3 regions of the Klebsiella electrica genome follow, and region 3 is predicted to be linked to each of the others. Evidence: predicted binding sites of a transcription regulator. Region 3 holds the regulator's gene; each other region holds the start of a gene.
What was found. Region 3 encodes LexA, which represses DNA repair genes until DNA is damaged. Its sites were predicted from a motif close to TNCTGTATGTACATACAGNA; they were not measured.

Region 1 (6,214 bases), on a different replicon from region 3:
GCCGCTTTATCGACAGAGACTTTATCCTGCTCGTCTTTTGAGAATGAGGCGATATTCCATTTTGACAAATCTGCACCTGCAACGTTTTCCAGAAAGCTATTGTGGATAATACGCGCATTCACAGACTTCAGCGACTGAGAACGGAGAAGAGAGCGAGCGGCGCCGGAGGCGCGGCGACGTTTCTCTCCGGCAGGCGCAGCCTGCCAGGGTTTTGGGCGCGGGCAGACAGGCGCCCTCCGGCCCGGACGCCTGTCATCGAACTTACTGATTACTGTCCTTTACCGCCCTGTAAGATGAAGTGTCCGCCGATGTAGACGGCACACTGACAGGTCATGTAATAGCAGATTTCGTCCATTACCTGGGCGGTGGTCAGTTCCCGCTGCCCGGCATCCCGGCGGCGGGCATTTATCAGGGCTTTGTACTGGCGCAGGATCTCACGGCTTTGTGGTGCAAGTTTCATACGTATTTTCCTTAACCGGCGGGCTTCCCCGCCGGACATCATTCAGTTTCTGAAGACATAACCGTCATGGAGCACATACCCGCTGCTGAATAAATCCCGCGCGTATGCCTCATAATCGAAATACATGCGCAATGATTCGGGCACCTCGTTTAACAGGCCGTTGTCCTCCACAAAGCCATAAGCAAAATCTTCCTCACTTTCCGCTTCGCCGTAGTACGCGTCATCAAAGGCGTCATAGTCGCACTCGCCGGTATACTCTGCCCAGGCCACAAACGCGGCGGGGCGCCCGTCGTCCTGCGCCTGCCGGAAGGCCTCAATAAACGCCCACTTAACAGAGGATTCAGAGGCAAACTGTGACGGAATGCCCTCGATATCCTGAAACATCAGCTCGGGGTCTTCCTCGCCGGCGTGCAGCGTCCGGCAGGCGTCATAGAATGCGTCTTCGTCGTCGAAATCGGTTAAATCAAACCATTTGCCGAAAATGCTGCCGCAGTTGTACTGGTGATAGGTACCCACATAGACAGCCGGAACCGTAATTGATGAATTCATTTTTTCGTCTCCCTGCGGGGCGGCATGGCCGCCCCGGTCGTTAATCAGTCCAGCGCGGCGTAAATGGCGTTGCATTCCGGGTGAAGGGTGATGTGATTCCAGAGCTGGGCATCACGCAGCATGTAAAGGTGAGTCAGGGCCGGGTTGCCGCTGTCATGATTTGCCGCCAGACGACGGTTAACGGCCAGGGATGTCAGAATAATGCCCGCCGCGTCGGCGCTCACAATGCGGTCAAACCAGCTTTCCGTGCTGACCATATGGACGCGGCCACAATCGGGCATCATGTAACCGCCGCCCTCAGGCAGCCGGATAAAGTGCCAGAATTCGACTTCATATTCGGGCATCCATTTTTTTGCCAGTGCATACACCTGCAATTCAGCGAGCATAAAATCATTGCCGAACATGTAGGGCATAAAAGACAGGCGGTCACACTCTTCAACATTCAGGACGGGGCGTGCTTTCACAGACTGCATGGTAAAACCTCCGTAATCACATGGACTGCGACACCGGGCGGTGCCGTGCCGACACGACAGCCCGGCGAAAAGCGGAAGATGCAGGGGCGACACCGGAGGCCGCAGCGCAGATAAAGCGCGAAGCCGGTCTGGACGGTTTTGGAGCGAAATCTGAGCGAGAAAACGACGGGAAGAACGACGAGACTCATTAAAAACACTGCGACCGGGCGAGGATGACGGCGTCAGCGCACCCTTGCATCTGCAGCGGCCGGGCTAAAGTGAAGGCACGGCACAGCCCGCACACGACACGGTGATAACAGAGGCGGGTTTTCACCCCAGAGGCCCGGAGGCCGGGCCGGGTAAACGCGGAGCCGGCATGGGGACATCCTTATCGCACGGGTCCTCCTGCACCGGCAGGCAGACAAGGGAGAGTTTCCCCTCCCCCACAGAAACGGCCTGTCACACCTGAGCGTTGACGCCGCGGGCCTCTCTCACCACGTCCCGCAATACGCGGCGATCAAGCCAGCGGCGAACCGGATCGCCCGGAAAACGCAGCAGGTCGGTGATAACCCCTGCGCCCTCCATGTTTTCCTCCCGCTCGTTGACCAGCCTCAGCAGAACCGGGCAGAATCGCGCACTGCGAACCAGAATGGCATCGAGGACCTGATCCAGCCTGTCGGTCTCGCCGGCGTCCAGCCAGTTTTCATGCTCATACTCGTCGGCCAGCAACCGCCAGTCACCAAAGCGTCGGTCCATCAGGCGCGGGACGGCGGACGGCACCAGCGCGGCAGCGATACGTTTCGTATCCCGGCGCACGATTTCCGTTATCTGCGCGAGGGAGGCTTTCAGAAAGGCCAGCAGGTCGTCACATTCTGCCGCCGTCAGCCATTCCTGAGCGTAAGGCAGGCGGATAACCTGACAGTCAGCCAGCCGCTCCGGATGCGGATATGCCTACACCGGAAAGAGATGCAGACGCGCCGGGGTTCCCGCCAGCCGCCGGGCGCTGGCGAGCAACAACGCTGCCCGGCCATACGTCAGCGGCTGGCAAAGCTGCTCTGTCAGCGTGAGGATTTGCGTACCGCTGAGAGAGCCGCAGGCGGCGAGCCAGCCGGGTACGGTTCCGGGTGCGACGGGCGCCATATCAATGGCGTCGGGCCAGCCAGACTGACGCAGCATCCGGTCGCCGTGACGCAGGATAAGGGCGTTAAGGGTTTCATTTTTCATCATTATCGTCTCAGTTCGCGTGATATCGCCCCGCAGAGTGGCGGGCGTTCTGCTGTCAGATTTTCATTAATGCGCGCACTTTCGCTGTATCAGCCAGGCGGCGCTTCACACTTTCCGGCACCGGGTGATTACCATCCCGGGCGGTCCATTCCCTGTGCCACAATGCCTGTTCGGCGGTCATCAGCAGGGTTTCAAGCAGGTCAGCCGGCACCCTCACTTCCGTCGCGGCCGCTTTCACCTCATCTATCAGCGTCATCACCGCACTGGCAGATACGCCCGACTCAAGGCGCTGTTCTTCCGGGATGTCGTCCAGACGTGCCAGAATCGTCCAGATATCCAGCTCCGAAACGGTATAATCCATTCCGTCGGCCAGCGCTTCGATATCCGCCGGGGACCAGATAATCAGGTTCAGCGTTGTTTCTGCGGGATATTGCTCACTCAGCATCCGGCAAAGGTCTTCACGGGTTCCGTACATGTTCTCTCCTCAGTCCAGAAAGCTTTCGTCGAGCATCAGGGCGATATTGAATGCCTCATCCATCAGGACGCTGAGACGCCGCAGGCTGATACCGGCAAGCCGCTCCGCCAGTCCGTCGTGCCGGTAGTGATACGTCTCTTCCAGCACTTTGAGGGTGGTTTTCAGGTCGCAAAGATTGTTCGCCAGCCCGGCCATATCGCGGCGCAGGGCTTCGTGTCCGCTGTAGTTCATCACGCCGCCTCCGGAAGCCATTCATCGTTCGCCGCAGGGGTGTTGACGGCCCGGCGCATGGCGACCAGTCGTTCGGCTCCGGCCCGGTGGTACTGCGCCAGCATTTCAATGCCGATATAGCGGCGTCCGGCGCGGTATGCGGCGACGCAGGTCGAGGCACTCCCGGCGAACGGGTCCAGGATAATCGCGCCCGGGGCGCTGAATGACTCAATCAGCGGCTGTAGCGCCTCCACTGGTTTCTGGTTTGGGTGCAGCGGGTTGCCGGTATACGGGAAAGGCATCACATCCGGCAGCGGTCTGAGGGGCGGCACCGGGCGGCCTTTGGCAAGCACATAAGCCCCTTCATGGCAGTAGTTCACGAATCCGCGACGGTCTTTCGCATTACGGCGGTTGGAAGCATATGTTTTGGTGAACACAAGCTGGCCCACGGCGTAGAAGCCCGCCGCTTTCCACGCGGCCATAAATCGGTCCACCCGGTTCCAGCCGTAGAAACTGACCATCAGAGCGTCTTTTTTAAGGACGCGATACATTTCAAGGGTCGCCGGCGCCAGCCATTCGTCCGTCACATCCCCGGCAATCGCACGGCCTGAGCGGTCTTTAAAGCCCACTAAATAGGGCGGGTCGGTCACAATAAGGTCCACGGCACGGTCGGGGAACCCGCGCATCACATCAATACAGTTCCCGAGAATGAATCTGGACATGGCAGCACTCCTGTAGTCAGAGGGGGCAGGAGGTATCACCGCGATACCGTTCCCTGCCGCACGCTGCCTGTTCATCGCGGCCGGTCACGGGTCAGGCCGACCGTGGAATACCGCAGCCGTCAGTCTTTTCGACGGCAAGGATATGCCGCGAAAGCGGCTTGAAGGGCATTCCTTAAAAGGGCGAGGGACTGGCGTACACTCTCAACGACGCCGGGCCTGAGCGGAAAAGCCGCCCGTCCCGTACCCGACCGGACGCGAGACACTGGCAGCGGGTGGCAGGCCTTCAGCGACATCAGGGGAAAGAGGAGTATCGACATACCTGTCCACAAACGCGGGGTTTAAGATTGTGGATAACCTGAAGGCAGACAGCGGAGAAGCGTGGGAGGACAGGCGTCATCACGCCTGTGCTTTTTTCGTACAATCAGCGGCAAAGCATCAGCGATTCCGGGATTTATCTCCGGCCACGGAGAGGCCGATATACACGCCCGCGCCCCAGATGACCTGGGAGAGGACGAAAACCCACAGCGGGACGTCGAACACCAGGAGCGGGAGCAGGCATACCGTCACGATACCAATCATGCGACTGCCGTACTGCCTGCGTACCGGTTCGCTGCTGTCGACGGGGACGCCGGCAAAGCGAAGAACGTTTCTGAACGCGGGTGACATACACACCTCCTCAGGTAAAAACCTATTTATTATCTGTATATTACACGATATCGGCGCAGCGCACGCTCTGACACACGTTTTTACAGCCAGTCATTTTTTTTCGCAACCACAGCAGCGGCTTAGCCCGGCGCTGCGTAAAGAGGCTTGCAAAAAAATAAAGGTGGCAAAATAATTACTGTATATAAATACAGTTAATGAGACGCTAAAGATGAAGTTTATTGCTGCCTCCCTGGAACCCGGGGTCATGACCCTCCCCCTTTTTACCGAGCGTTGCGCCGCCGGTTTTCCTTCACCGGCGGCAGATTATACGGAAGCGGAGCTGGACCTGAACGAATACTGCATCCGGCACCGGGCCTCCACCTATTTTGTCCGGGCTATCGGCAACTCGATGACCGATATTGGCCTGAATTCAGGCGACCTGATGGTCGTCGACAAGGCAGAGAAGCCGGTGCACGGGGACATTGTCATCGCCGAAATGGAGGGAGAATTTACCGTCAAACGGCTTCTGCTGACGCCCCGTCCGGTACTCCAGCCCATGAATCCGGCCTACCCAGCCCTTCACCCTGACCCGGAGACCCTGCAGATTTTTGGTGTGGTGACCGCGTTTATCCATAAGACGCGCGGAGCGGACTGATGTTTGCCCTGGCCGACGTCAACTCATTCTATGCCAGCTGCGAGAAGGTGTTTCGCCCTGACCTGCGGGGGAAACCGGTTGTCGTGCTGAGCAACAATGACGGCTGCGTTATAGCCCGCTCAAAAGAAGCAAAACTTCTTGGTATCAAAATGGGCGTACCGTGGTTCCAGCTGAAGGACGCACAGTTTCCCGAGAAGCTGCACGTGTTCTCCAGCAACTATGAGCTGTACGCCTCGATGTCCGCCAGGGTAATGACACATCTGGAAGAGCTGGCGCCGCGCGTGGAACAGTATTCAATCGATGAAATGTTTCTGGATATCCGGGGCATCAACAGCTGCATTGACTTTGAAGACTTCGGCCGGCAACTACGTGTCCATGTTGGTAACGGTACGGGACTCACCATCGGTGTCGGTATGGGCCCCACCAAAACGCTGGCGAAGTCAGCCCAGTGGGCTTCAAAAGAATGGCCACAATTTGGCGGCGTGCTGGCTCTGACTCCTGGCAATCCCCGCCGGACGGAGAAACTGCTGTCACTGCAGCCGGTGGAAGAAATCTGGGGCGTGGGCCGGAGAATTTCGAAGACGCTGGGGACAATGGGTATCACCACTGCGCTGCAGCTGGCGCGCGCGAATCCGACCTTCATCCGGAAAAACTTCAACGTGGTACTGGAGAGAACGGTTCGTGAACTGAACGGAGAGCCGTGCATCTCGCTGGAAGAAGCCCCCCCGCCAAAACAGCAGATTGTCTGCAGCCGTTCTTTCGGAGAACGCGTCACAACGTATGAAGCCATGCGTCAGGCCATCTGCCAGCATGCAGAACGCG
Region 2 (6,214 bases), 1.3 Mb from region 3:
GCGTGGCCTCTTTTCTGTGGATCCAGTCGATGATCCGCGATGACAAACGCCGCAGCATGCTGTTCGAGCTGGATCGGAATATTCAGACCCTGAAGAGCCGCCATGGCGAGAGTGATGAAGTGCTATCGCTGCTTAATCTGTACCATAACCTGCTGCGGGAGTGGTCGGAAATCTGATCCCTTGTCTGACCGATTTTTGCCCCATCTTCACGCTACCCGCCCTATTCCAGGTTGCAGCCCGTTGGCCGGGTTAGTCGGCTCACCCACACGGGCCGTCGCAACGCAGCGAGCAAATTTGTTGCAGGCAGCTTTGTCGTGCACCCCAGTCACTTGCCGGAGTCGGCCCCTGGGGGTGCTCTGCGTACCGCCTTCCTGCAACGCGAATTATTCAGGGTATATACTGACAGTAACAACCGTGAGGAGGTAGAAAATGGCATCAGGTTGGGCAAATGATGGCGCAGTCCAGGATCAGATTGACAGCACCGTTGACGATGCAGTCGCACGGGCGAGAAACGCCCTTCCCCGTGGAGAGAGCCACAAATTTTGTGATGAATGTGGAGAGCCGATTCCCGAGGCCCGGAGGAAGGCGATCCCGGGGGTCAGATACTGCGTGAAGTGCCAGCAGGATAAAGATTTACATAACAATACATTTTCAGGATATAATCGCCGTGATTCCAAGGACAGCCAGCTACGCTGACCTTCCTTTACCGTTCATTACCGCAGAAGGCATTATCTTTTCGCGCACGTTTTCCGGGCAAAAAATTGGCAAAATGTGCCCTGAACAGGGCCTTCATCTCGCGGGAGTCTCTGCGGCTGTTCCGGCAATAAATAATTTATTAATATTCAATAAATTAATAATCGTTCAAAAAAATCGATGAAGACTGTTAATTTCCTTCGATTTTCTCTCTCGCAAAAAAGCGTGATACTTATCACATCGACGGAACATCGTCCTCTTAACAAAATAACCTGCGAGAGATGAACTATGAAAACCATTAAATATGCTGCCGCTGCTATTGCTCTTACAACTCTGTCCTTTGGCGCTTTCGCCGCTCAACCGGTTAGCCCGTCTCAGGCTCAAAGCATGAACAAAATTGGCGTGGTGTCTGCTGCAGGCGCAACGACTCTGGACGGTCTGGAAGCGAAACTGGCTGAAAAAGCACAAGCCGCTGGCGCCACGGGTTACAGCATCACCTCCGCTAACACCAACAACAAAATTAGCGGTACTGCGGTTATCTATAAATAATCGCTGCACGACCTGTATTAACCCTGAACGACCTGTATTAACCCTGAACGACCTGCATTAACCCTGAACGACCCTTTAATACCCTTGCTTTGCCCGTCCGTGCCACCGGACGGGCTTTTTTTTGCGTCGCTTTGGGGATTCTTTCAGGAGAAAGCGGTGGCTACCAGTGTTCCGACACCCTGCACAGCCCCTGCTCCAGCGTCGCAACCTCGCCGGTCGCCACCAGGCAGCAGGCCAGCTGAATCCTCAGCGATGTCGGCAGCGGCTCACTACCCGCTACGCAGCGCTCAATCCAGCGAGCGGTGACCTGAGGATCTTTTGACTCCGGCAGCACAACCCCCTCCTCCGGCAGCTCGCTCTGGCGTTCATGCACCACTCGCGTCCCTGATGCGTCAATCAGGCTAATTTGCGGGCAACGCTGCGGGTTGGCATACACTTCACCTTCCGTCCCGTGCATTAACAGCGCCCGTCCGCCGATCCCGACAAAGAATTTTGCCACCTTGCCCACATATTCCGGGTGAGAAACGCTCGATAAGCGTAGCGCCGCATCTTCCGCAAATGGCGTCGCCAGTTTTGCCAGCGTATGCGCGCTGTTGCGCACCCCCATACGCCAGCGCAGGGCAAGCTGGTTTTCCAGCGGCGGACAGAGTACGCCAACCGGAATATACACCGGCTCATGGCCGTCGAGTCGCGCCTGAGCCTGACCCGCATGCCGGGTGGCGGGGATCCCCATCAGCTCAAAAATCGTTTCCGTCAACACCCGGGTCGGATCGTGGCTGATTCCGTGGACCACCACCGGAAAGCCGAGTTTATGCAGTAAAACGGCCAGCAGAGGGGTCAAATTAGCCTGCTTGCGCGCACCGTTATAGCTGGGGATCACAATCGGCATGGGTCTGGCGACAGGCGGCGTCAGACGCAGAGTCTTCTGCTGCATGGCTTCATAAAAGCCCTGCATTTCCTCTTCGCCTTCGCCCTTAATGCGCAGGGCGATTAAAATCCCGCCCAGCTCCAGCTCAGCCACCTCGCCATCAAGCATCCGCAGGTAAAGCGCGCGGGCAGTATCCACATCCAGGTCACGCGCGTGATTTTTCCCGCGCCCGACTTCTTTAATGATCTTTCTGTAGTCCATCGAAGACTCCTGTTAGCTGCTCACATCGCCGACATTGCGCCGTTAACGCCGTTTACGCCGCGTCTGTTTTACTTTCGTTTTGACGATAACTTCTGGGACGGCAGGCTGTTCTATTGGAAAAACGGGCAATGCGTTCAGTAGACGCTTACCATAATTTTTGGTCAACAAACGCTTATCATAAATCACCACTTCGCCCCAGCAGCTGTGGCTGCGAATCAGGCGTCCGACCTGCTGAATCAGGTTAAAGGAGGCGCTTGGCAGACTCTGCACTTCAAACGGATAGCGGTTCAGGCTCTTCAGCCATTCGCCTTCGGTAATCACCACCGGACTGTCTATTGGTGGGAAGGCAATCTTATGAATATGTACCTGGCTGAGCAGCTCACCTTTGAGATCCAGCCCTTCGGCAAAGGACTGTAGCCCCACCAGCACGCTCCGCTCCCCTCCTTCAACGCGCTTGCGGTGCAGTTCCACCAGCCGGTAGCGCGGCTTATCGCCCTGTACCAGCAAGAGCAGGCGCAGATCGGGAACATGTTCCAGGAAACGCTGCATCGCCCGCCCGCTGGCGAACAGCACCAGCATCCCGAGATGCTTTTTACTTTCGACCTGCTCACGAAAATACGCTGCCATTTCAGCAATATGCTGCTCTTCGTTATCGATAAGCGGCTCATAGTGCATCTGCGGAATAACGATTTTGCCCTGCTCGACATGGTTAAAGGGGGAATCCAGCGCCACGAAACGGTCGCCGGCCTTCTCTTTCAACCCGCTCATCTCCTGCAGGCGTGAAAAGCTGTTCAATGAGCGCAGGGTGGCGGAGGTGACGACAATATGCGGCACGCTGCGCCACAGCAGTCGTTCCAGCTGGTCGCTGACGCGAATACCGACGCAGTGAAACCAGATATGCGGCTGACCGTCGCGCATGTCGCGCGTCACCCATTTGGTGACCGGCGCACCGGATGACTGCGCCAGCGACGCCAGCCGCCACAGCTTGCTCTGGCTTTCAAACATCCCCAGCGCACGGTTCATTTGCAGCAGAACCCGATGCAGGCGCACCACGTCGTGGCTGGCGGTTTTTTCCCCGAGGTCGTTAAGAAAGAGCTCCGCCAGCCCGCGCAACATCTCGGTCAGTTTCGCCAGGCGCAGGCAGATATCCATCACCTCCTGCGGCAACTCGCCCATTGGAAAACGGTGCTCGGCTTCCTGGCCGGCGGGCATATAGAGATTAAGGATAGCGTTCAGCGAGGCTATCAGCTCATACAGCTCCTCGCAGTGGCCGGTCAGGCGCTCGGGGTTAGCCAGCGGCGGCGTGGTTTTCGGCCGAAACTGCTCCATACAGGTCGCTATCAGCTTACTGAACAGATCCAGCTGTAGCCGGTACCACGGGGCCGTCATCTCCGCGCTCATTTCCAGCGCGTCGCGGGCGACGTCCGGCAGATGATGGCCTTCATCGAGCACCAGCAGCAGGTTTTTCGGCTCCGGCAACACGGCTTCGCTCTCCATCGCCGCCATCACCAGCGCATGGTTAGCTACCACCACTTCCGCTTCCTGGATTTCTCGCCGGGCGACGAAGAACGGACATTCGCGATAGTAGTGGCAGTTGCGATTGAGACAGCTGGCTTTGTCGGTGCTCAGACGGCTCCATAGCGCATCATCGACAGGTTTATCGGTGTGATCGCGCAGACCGTCCCAGCGGTAGCTGTCGAGGTCGGTTTTCAGCGTCGCGCACAGCTTCTGTTCAGCCTGATTATTCGGCGTGAGATCATCATCGAGAAACGCCAGCAGGTCCTGCTGCGTCGGTTCGGTGCTGGCTAGCGCGGCCAGGTTGCGCGGGCAGACGTAGCGCCCGCGACCGAAGGCGGCGGTAAAACGCAGATCGGGAATAATTTTGCGCAGCAGCGGCAGATCTTTGCTGTAGATCTGATCCTGCAGCGCGACGTTGGCGGTGCTCACCACCAGCGTTTTCTGTTCTTCACGGGCAATGGCGATGCCGGGAATCAGGTATGACAAGGTCTTCCCGACGCCGGTAGGCGCCTCAATGGCCAGGTGGCGGCCTTCTTCCCCGGCCAGCGTTTTTGCCACATCGGCAATCATCTGCCGCTGCGGCGGACGGGGAATAAAATCCGGAATCTGTTCCTGAAGCGCCTTATACCAGGCGGCGATTTGCGCTTTCAGCGCAGCGGTCAAAGCCATGAGAAAACCTGAATACTGTATAAACAGCCACTATTGTGACACTTTTTGCCTGACAGGAGGAATGACTTTCTGCGCAATGTGGAACGCAGCTCGGGATTTGTCAATGTACCGGCCGGGAATTACAGGGTTGGCGAGGGAAACATCCGAAGACAGCATGTGCGCGGCCTGCGGATGGTGTTACGTCATCCGGGCAAACCGTGTTGCCCGGATGATGTACAGGTAGCGGGAGGCGGTTACTCGGCGGCCGCAGGTTTACGCGGGCGACGGCGGCGCTGTTGCTCGCCGGCCGGTTTCGCCTCGCCGCCGCGGCGTGAAGGTTTTGCCCCGGCTTTCGGCGCTTCGCCGTCGTTACGGCGCGGCGCGGACTGGCTGCGACCCTGCCCCTGACCGCTACGGCCCTGGCTCTGGCCGCGACCGCCGCCACGCTGCTGGCGACCGTTTTGAATCGGCTCCGCTTTGATCGACGGATCCGGCGCGTAGCCGTCGATGGCGATACGCGGGATCTCTTTTTTCAGCAGACGTTCGATATCATGCAGCAGTTTATGCTCGTCGACGCAGACCAACGACAGCGCCTCGCCGGTAGCGGCTGCGCGACCGGTACGGCCGATACGGTGAACGTAATCTTCCGGTACGTTAGGCAGCTCGAAGTTGACGACGTGCGGCAGCTCTTCGATATCCAGACCGCGCGCGGCGATATCCGTCGCCACCAGCACGCGAATACCGCCGGATTTAAAGTCGGCTAATGCGCGGGTACGCGCCCCCTGGCTCTTGTTGCCATGAATAGCCGCGCTGCGGATACCATCTTTGTTCAGCTGCTCGGCCAGGTGGTTGGCACCATGTTTGGTGCGGGTAAAGACCAGCACCTGCTGCCAGTTTCCTTCACCGATCATCTGCGACAGCAGTTCCCGCTTACGTTTCTTATCAACGAAATGGACGTGCTGCGTCACCTGCTCGGAAGCAGTGTTACGGCGAGCCACTTCGATTTCCAGCGGGTTATGCAGCAGCTTTTCCGCCAGCGCTTTGATGTCGTCGGAGAAGGTCGCGGAGAACAGCAGGTTCTGGCGCTTCGCCGGGAGCTTCACCAGCACGCGGCGAATATCATGGATAAAGCCCATATCCAGCATGCGGTCGGCTTCATCAAGCACCAGAATTTCAACCTTGTCCAGGCTGACGGCATTCTGATGTTCAAGATCCAGCAGGCGTCCGGGGGTCGCCACCAGAATATCGACGCCGCTGCGCAGCTTCATCATCTGTGGGTTAATGCTCACTCCGCCGAAGACCACCAGCGAGCGAATATTCAGGTATTTGCTGTAATCGCGAACGTTTTCGCCGATCTGCGCCGCCAGTTCACGCGTTGGCGTGAGGATCAGCGCGCGCACCGGGCGACGGCCTTTAGCATGCGGCTCTTTCTGAATCAGATGCTGCAGGAGCGGCAGGGTAAAGCCTGCCGTTTTGCCGGTGCCGGTCTGGGCGCTGGCCATCAGATCGCGTCCCTGCAACACCGCAGGGATAGCCTGCTGCTGAATTGGGGTTGGCTCAAGGTAACCCTGCTCGGCGATAGCGCGCAGGATATCAGGGTTCAGGCCAAGGGAATCAAAAGACATAACAACTCCAAACCACCCCGGCCCGTGACAGGCGTAGTTTTCGGGGAGATTA
Region 3 (6,214 bases):
GTGCCGGAGCAGGGCAAATGACACGCCGCGCAGCGCCAGCACGCGCCTTGCCATCAGCAGCCCGATGATCAAGGTGACATATTCGGCGCTCACCGTCGCCAGCGCAGCGCCCTGCACGTTCATCTGCAGGCCCATCACCAGCCACAGGTCGAGTACGATATTCAGCAGATTGCCGACGATCAGCAAAATCACCGGCGCCCGGGCATACTGCACGCCCAACAGCCAACCGAGCAGCACCAGGTTTGCCAGCGATGCCGGCGCGCTCAGCCAGCGGATGTCGAGAAAGCGCCGCGCCTGCTCCAGCACCGCGTCATTGCCGCCAACAATATGCAACGCCAGATCGATAAGCGGGGTACGGAAAAGTACAATCAGCAGGCCGGCGCCTGTTGCCAGCCCCAGCGGCTGCACCAGCGCCCGCGCCAGGCGCAGAGGATCTTTTGCGCCAAAGGCCTGCGCCGTCAGCCCGGTGGTGCTCATCCGCAGGAAAAGCAGCAGCATGAAGAGAAAGCTGGTGGCCGTCGCGCCGACCGCGACACCGCCGAGGTAAACCGGGCTGTCGAGATGGCCAATCACGGCAGTATCCACCAGTCCCAGCAGCGGAACGGTGATATTGGAGAAAATCATGGGTAGCGCCAGGCGCCACAGGGCCTTATCAGCGGCGTTAAAGAACATGAGAAAGCGCCTGAGCGGAAGGAGACTGCGCAGCATCATGCATCAGACGATGCTGCGTGGGGAAAGCGTTACAGCCACTCACCGTTGCGAATCACGCCAACGGCCAGCCCTTCGATAGTGAAGTTTTGCTCGCGTAGATTCACCACGATAGGGGAAAATTCGCTGTTTTCTGGCAGGAGTTCGACGATGTTACCCTGTTTTTTAAGACGCTTAACGGTCACCTCTTCGTCAATGCGCGCCACAACAACCTGACCGTTGCGTACATCCTGAGTTTTATGGACCGCCAGCAGATCGCCATCGAGAATCCCGATATCTTTCATTGACATGCCGCTAACCCGCAGCAAAAAGTCAGCGTTCGGTTTGAACATCGCCGGATCGACCTGGAAGTGGCCTTCGATATGCTGCTGGGCCAGCAGCGGCTCACCGGCCGCCACGCGGCCAATCAACGGCAGGCCAGGTTCTTCTTCCGTCAGCAGGCGAATCCCCCGGGAGGCGCCGGAGATAATCTCGATCGCGCCCTTACGCGCCAGCGCTTTCAGGTGTTCTTCCGCCGCGTTTGGAGAACGGAACCCCAAGCGCTGAGCAATTTCCGCACGCGTCGGCGGCATGCCCGTCTGGCTGATGTGATCCCGAATGAGATCAAACACCTCTTGCTGCCTGGTCGTTAACGCTTTCATCCCGCCCCCTGGGTGTATATACAGTTATGCTGTGAGTATATACAGCTAACGGTGATTTTGGAATCAAATTTCACACAAAAATCAGGAGATTCTTTCCATTTTGTGTCCCCGATAGCTCACTGCGCCACGGGGGCTTGCCGCCGTCCGGGCAAAAGCCTATCGGGGTCGCCCGCTCGCCGGGAAGACATAGCGAAGCGGGACATCTCGCAAAATGGCCGCTTAGTGGTAGCGGGCCCATAGTAAGAGGCACCAGGTGGTAAGCGCGATCACGATGGCCAGCAGCACCGCCGCGGAGCCCATATCTTTCGCCCGACCGGACAGCTCATGATGTTCCGGGCCAATACGGTCCACCACCGCCTCAATCGCGCTATTAAGAATTTCGACTATCATCACTATCAGGACCGAGCCTATCAGCAGCACACGCGTGACGGCGTCCACGTCCAGCCAGAAGGCGATCGCCACGGCAACAATGGCGGCGACGCCTTCTTGCCGAAATGCGGCCTCATTTATCCATGCCGCACGGAACCCTTTCCAGGAATAACCTGCCGCTTTAATGATTCGGGTTAACCCAGTGGTATTATTGGCCATTAAAAGAACCTTTTATGTAAATGACGTCAATGAGTGTACGCGTTTGCCGCGTGGCAACGGAAATTTTGCGCACTTTCTGTTATTCTTGCCGCGCATTTGCATGATTAACCAGAGGCTTCACATCGTTTATGTCCGGCTGGCAACGAATTTACTATAAATTACTGAATTTACCATTACGGGTGCTGGTAAAAAGCAAGTCTATTCCCGCAGAACCTGCTCAGGAATTAGGGCTGGATACCTCGCGTCCTATCATGTACGTCCTGCCTTATAATTCAAAGGCGGACCTGCTGACCCTGCGCGCCCAGTGCCTGGAGCACGATTTACCCGATCCGCTTGAACCGCTGGAAATCGACGGCGCGCTGCTGCCGCGCTACGTATTTATCCACGGCGGTCCGCGCGTCTTTACCTACTACGCGCCGAAAGAAGAGTCGATAAAGCTGTTCCACGACTACCTGGATCTGCACCGCAACCACCCCGACCTGGATGTGCAAATGGTGCCGGTGTCGGTGATGTTTGGTCGTGCGCCGGGGCGTGAAAAAGGCGAAGTTAACCCGCCGCTGCGCATGCTGAATGGCATCCAGAAGTTCTTCGCTGTGCTGTGGCTGGGACGTGACAGCTTTGTCCGTTTCTCGCCGCCGGTTTCTCTGCGCCGAATGGCCACCGAACACGGCACCGACAAAATTATCGCCCAGAAGCTGGCCCGCGTCGCACGTATGCACTTCGCCCGCCAGCGTCTGGCCGCCGTCGGCCCGCGCCTGCCGGCGCGTCAGGATCTGTTCAATAAGCTGCTGGCGTCGAAAGCTATCGCCCGCGCGGTGGAAGATGAAGCGCGCAGTAAGAAAATCTCCCATGAGAAGGCGCAGCAAAACGCCATCGCGCTGATGGAAGAGATCGCCGCCAACTTCTCTTATGAGATGATTCGCCTGACCGACCGCGTTCTCGGTTTTACCTGGAACCGTCTGTATCAGGGGATCAACGTCCACAACGCCGAGCGCGTACGTCAGTTGGCCCATGAAGGGCACGAGATTGTCTACGTACCGTGCCATCGTAGCCATATGGACTACCTGCTGCTCTCCTACGTGCTGTATCACCAGGGGCTGGTGCCGCCGCATATTGCCGCCGGTATTAACCTCAACTTCTGGCCAGCAGGTCCCATTTTCCGCCGCGGCGGCGCATTCTTTATTCGCCGTACCTTTAAGGGCAATAAGCTCTACTCAACGGTGTTCCGCGAATATCTCGGCGAATTGTTCAGCCGGGGCTACTCCGTGGAGTACTTCGTTGAAGGGGGCCGTTCCCGTACCGGCCGTCTGCTGGATCCGAAGACCGGCACGCTGTCGATGACCATCCAGGCCATGCTGCGCGGCGGGACCCGTCCGATTACGCTGGTGCCTATCTACATCGGTTACGAGCACGTGATGGAAGTGGGCACCTATGCCAAAGAGCTGCGCGGCGCGACGAAAGAAAAAGAGAGTCTGCCGCAGATGCTGCGCGGCCTGAGCAAGCTGCGTAACCTCGGTCAGGGCTATGTTAACTTTGGCGAACCGCTGCCGCTGATGACTTACCTGAACCAGCATGTTCCGGAGTGGCGCGAGTCTATCGATCCGATCGAAGCCGTTCGCCCGTCCTGGCTGACGCCGACGGTCAACAACATTGCTTCCGATCTGATGGTGCGCATCAACAACGCCGGCGCGGCCAACGCCATGAACCTGTGCTGCACCGCGCTGCTGGCCTCCCGTCAGCGCTCGTTGACCCGCGAACAGCTGACGCAACAGCTGGAGTGCTACCTCGATCTGCTGCGCAACGTGCCGTACTCTCCGGATGCGACCACGCCGGCGGCTTCCGCCAGCGAGCTGATTGACCACGCGCTGAAGATGAATAAGTTCGAGGTCGAGAAAGACACTATCGGCGATATCATCATTCTGCCGCGCGAGCAGGCGGTCCTGATGACCTACTACCGCAACAATATCGCCCATATGCTGATGCTGCCGTCGCTGCTGGCGGCGATTATTACCCAGCATCGTCGTATCTCCCGCGCGGAAGTGCTGCGTCACGTTGAGATGTTCTATCCGCTGCTGAAGGCCGAGCTGTTCCTGCGCTGGGAAAAAGCCGAGCTGGCTGGCGTCCTCGATGCCCTGGTGGCGGAAATGCAGCGCCAGGGACTGATTGTCCTGAACGATGATGCCATCAGCATCAATCCGTCCCACTCCCGTTCCCTGCAACTGCTGGCCGCAGGCGCGCGTGAAACGCTCCAGCGCTATGCCATTACCTTCTGGCTGCTGAGCGCGAACCCGTCTATCAACCGCAGTTCGCTGGAGAAAGAGAGCCGCACGGTGGCGCAGCGCCTGTCGGTGCTGCACGGTATCAACGCGCCGGAATTCTTCGATAAAGCGGTATTCAGTACCTTAGTGCTGACGCTGCGCGATGAGGGTTATATCAGCGACACCGGCGATGCTGAGCCGGCAGAGACGCTGAAGGTCTATCAGATGCTGGCCGATCTGATTACGTCGGATGTGCGCTTGACGATTGAAAGCGTCACGCAGGATGAAGCGTAACGGCTGAGACGGACTTACCTCTCCCCCGGCCCGGCATTTGCGCCGCGAGCCGGGGGAAAGGAAGGAACTACTGCAGATAGCTCATCGCCAGACCGAGAAACACCACCAGTCCGACGTAGTTATTATTTAAAAACGCTTTAAAGCAGTCGTCACGTTCGCGACGGAAAATCAGCTTCTGCTGCCAGAAAAACAGTCCTGCGGCGATAAACAGCGACCAGTAATATTCCCAGTGCAGCCCGTTCAGCCAGCCGATGGCGGCCAATAGTATCAGCACCCCAATCTGCAACATACCGATAATGGTACGGTCATGTTCGCCGAACAGGATCGCCGTTGATTTAATCCCGATTTTAACGTCATCGTCCCTGTCGACCATCGCGTACTGGGTATCGTAAGCCACCGCCCACAAAATATTGGCGAGAAACATCAGCCAGCAGCTTAACGGCAACGCTTCACTCACCGCGGAGAAGGCCATCGGAATAGACCAGCCAAACGCCGCCCCCAGCACCACCTGCGGCAGATGGGTGTAGCGCTTCATGAATGGATAGACCCACGCCAGCGCCAGCGCGGCCACCGACAGCAGAATGGTCATGGTGTTGAGGGTCAGCACCAGCAGGAACGAGAGCAGCACCAGCACGACAAACAGCACCCGGGCCTCTTTCTCCGTCACCTCCCCGCTCGGCAGCGGACGACGCGCGGTGCGCTTGACGTGGCCGTCAAATTTGCGGTCGGCATAATCGTTGACCACGCAGCCGGCGGCGCGCATCAGCCACACTCCGGCGACAAAAACGGCCAGAATCCACAGCGGCGGAACACCCGGCGTCGCCACCCATAGCGCCCACAGCGTCGGCCACAGCAGCAGCAGCGCGCCGATCGGTTTGTCAGTACGCATCAGGCGATGAAACGCCAACAGCTTATTCTGCGTCAGACTCCACTCCATTTTCTCTTCCTCTTAATACAGCGGCGATGCAGGCAGAAACAGTTCTGTCAGCAGCAGCGGTTTACCGCTCAGCCGCAGGCGGGAACGACGCCCCCAAAGCTCTGCATAACGCCCAATTTCAATAAAGTCACGGGTTAACGTCGACGAGGTGAACAAATAACGGCCCAGCGGCGTCTGCCCAAGCTGCTGCAGCGCCAGTTCGGGACCGCTCAGCGTCGATTCCGGCACGATAGTTCGCCCGGCCAGCCAGGGTTCATCATCGGCGCAGAGAATGATTTCCCGCAGCCAGTAGCGCGCTTCATCTGGCAGCAACGCTTCTTCACCGACCAGCGCTTCGCGTCCGACAAAATCTTCGTTGACCAGCATAACGCTAACCTTTTTCCCTTGTTGCTCAAAGCGTTTGGTCATTGAGTCTTCCAGCAACAGCCAGTCGCGCAGCGAGGGTTCCAGCGGGGGCATAGCGGCAAAATAGCGCAGCGCACGCAGTTGCGTAAGCGCAGGATGTGACATGCCTGATTCTCCGTTACATAACGTAGCAGCTATTGTATCGCAGAATAAGGTCATCAGGGCGGGCAAAGCGTCAAGATACGATCATCGACGTAACAGCCATGTAACAGCCGCCGCCGCACGATAAAAAAAGGCGCGTCCAGACGGACGCACCTAAAGGCTGTGCCTAAACATCAGCATTGTGGGGAGACGATCACCCCTTGCCTTTTACACTGCTGATAAAGGTGGAACGAGCAGATTTCGAGCCAAGGCGCTCAGCTTCGTTCATCAGTTTGAGGGCT

Region 1: the regulator LexA is predicted to act here: its motif matches at 4,932-4,951, upstream of umuD (translesion error-prone DNA polymerase V autoproteolytic subunit).
Region 2: the regulator LexA is predicted to act here: its motif matches at 4,572-4,591, upstream of dinG (ATP-dependent DNA helicase DinG).

The regions. Positions count from the first base shown of each region.
Region 1 covers NZ_CP041249.1:2,340-8,553, reverse strand. Annotated here, with positions in the region: gene Electrica_RS27075 (DNA polymerase III subunit theta) at 1-68, opposite strand, end outside; gene Electrica_RS27070 (hypothetical protein) at 269-460, opposite strand; gene Electrica_RS27065 (antirestriction protein ArdA) at 503-1,009, opposite strand; gene Electrica_RS28705 (antirestriction protein) at 1,054-1,482, opposite strand; partial or broken gene Electrica_RS27050 (hypothetical protein) at 1,921-2,688, opposite strand; gene Electrica_RS27045 (DUF1380 family protein) at 2,741-3,160, opposite strand; gene Electrica_RS27040 (hypothetical protein) at 3,170-3,391, opposite strand; gene Electrica_RS27035 (DNA methyltransferase) at 3,391-4,092, opposite strand; partial or broken gene Electrica_RS28700 (hypothetical protein) at 4,164-4,339, opposite strand; gene Electrica_RS27025 (hypothetical protein) at 4,528-4,758, opposite strand; gene umuD (translesion error-prone DNA polymerase V autoproteolytic subunit) at 4,967-5,392, shown strand; gene Electrica_RS27015 (Y-family DNA polymerase) at 5,392-6,214, shown strand, end outside.
Region 2 covers NZ_CP041247.1:3,647,001-3,653,214, forward strand. Annotated here, with positions in the region: gene ybiX (PKHD-type hydroxylase YbiX) at 1-176, shown strand, start outside; gene Electrica_RS17395 (DksA/TraR family C4-type zinc finger protein) at 430-696, shown strand; gene ybiJ (DUF1471 family protein YbiJ) at 982-1,242, shown strand; gene ybiB (DNA-binding protein YbiB) at 1,403-2,371, opposite strand; gene dinG (ATP-dependent DNA helicase DinG) at 2,414-4,558, opposite strand; gene rhlE (ATP-dependent RNA helicase RhlE) at 4,792-6,162, opposite strand.
Region 3 covers NZ_CP041247.1:4,947,866-4,954,079, forward strand. Annotated here, with positions in the region: gene dinF (MATE family efflux transporter DinF) at 1-672, opposite strand, end outside; gene lexA (transcriptional repressor LexA) at 741-1,349, opposite strand; gene Electrica_RS23685 (diacylglycerol kinase) at 1,569-1,937, opposite strand; gene plsB (glycerol-3-phosphate 1-O-acyltransferase PlsB) at 2,066-4,489, shown strand; gene ubiA (4-hydroxybenzoate octaprenyltransferase) at 4,557-5,426, opposite strand; gene ubiC (chorismate lyase) at 5,439-5,936, opposite strand; gene malM (maltose operon protein MalM) at 6,127-6,214, opposite strand, start outside.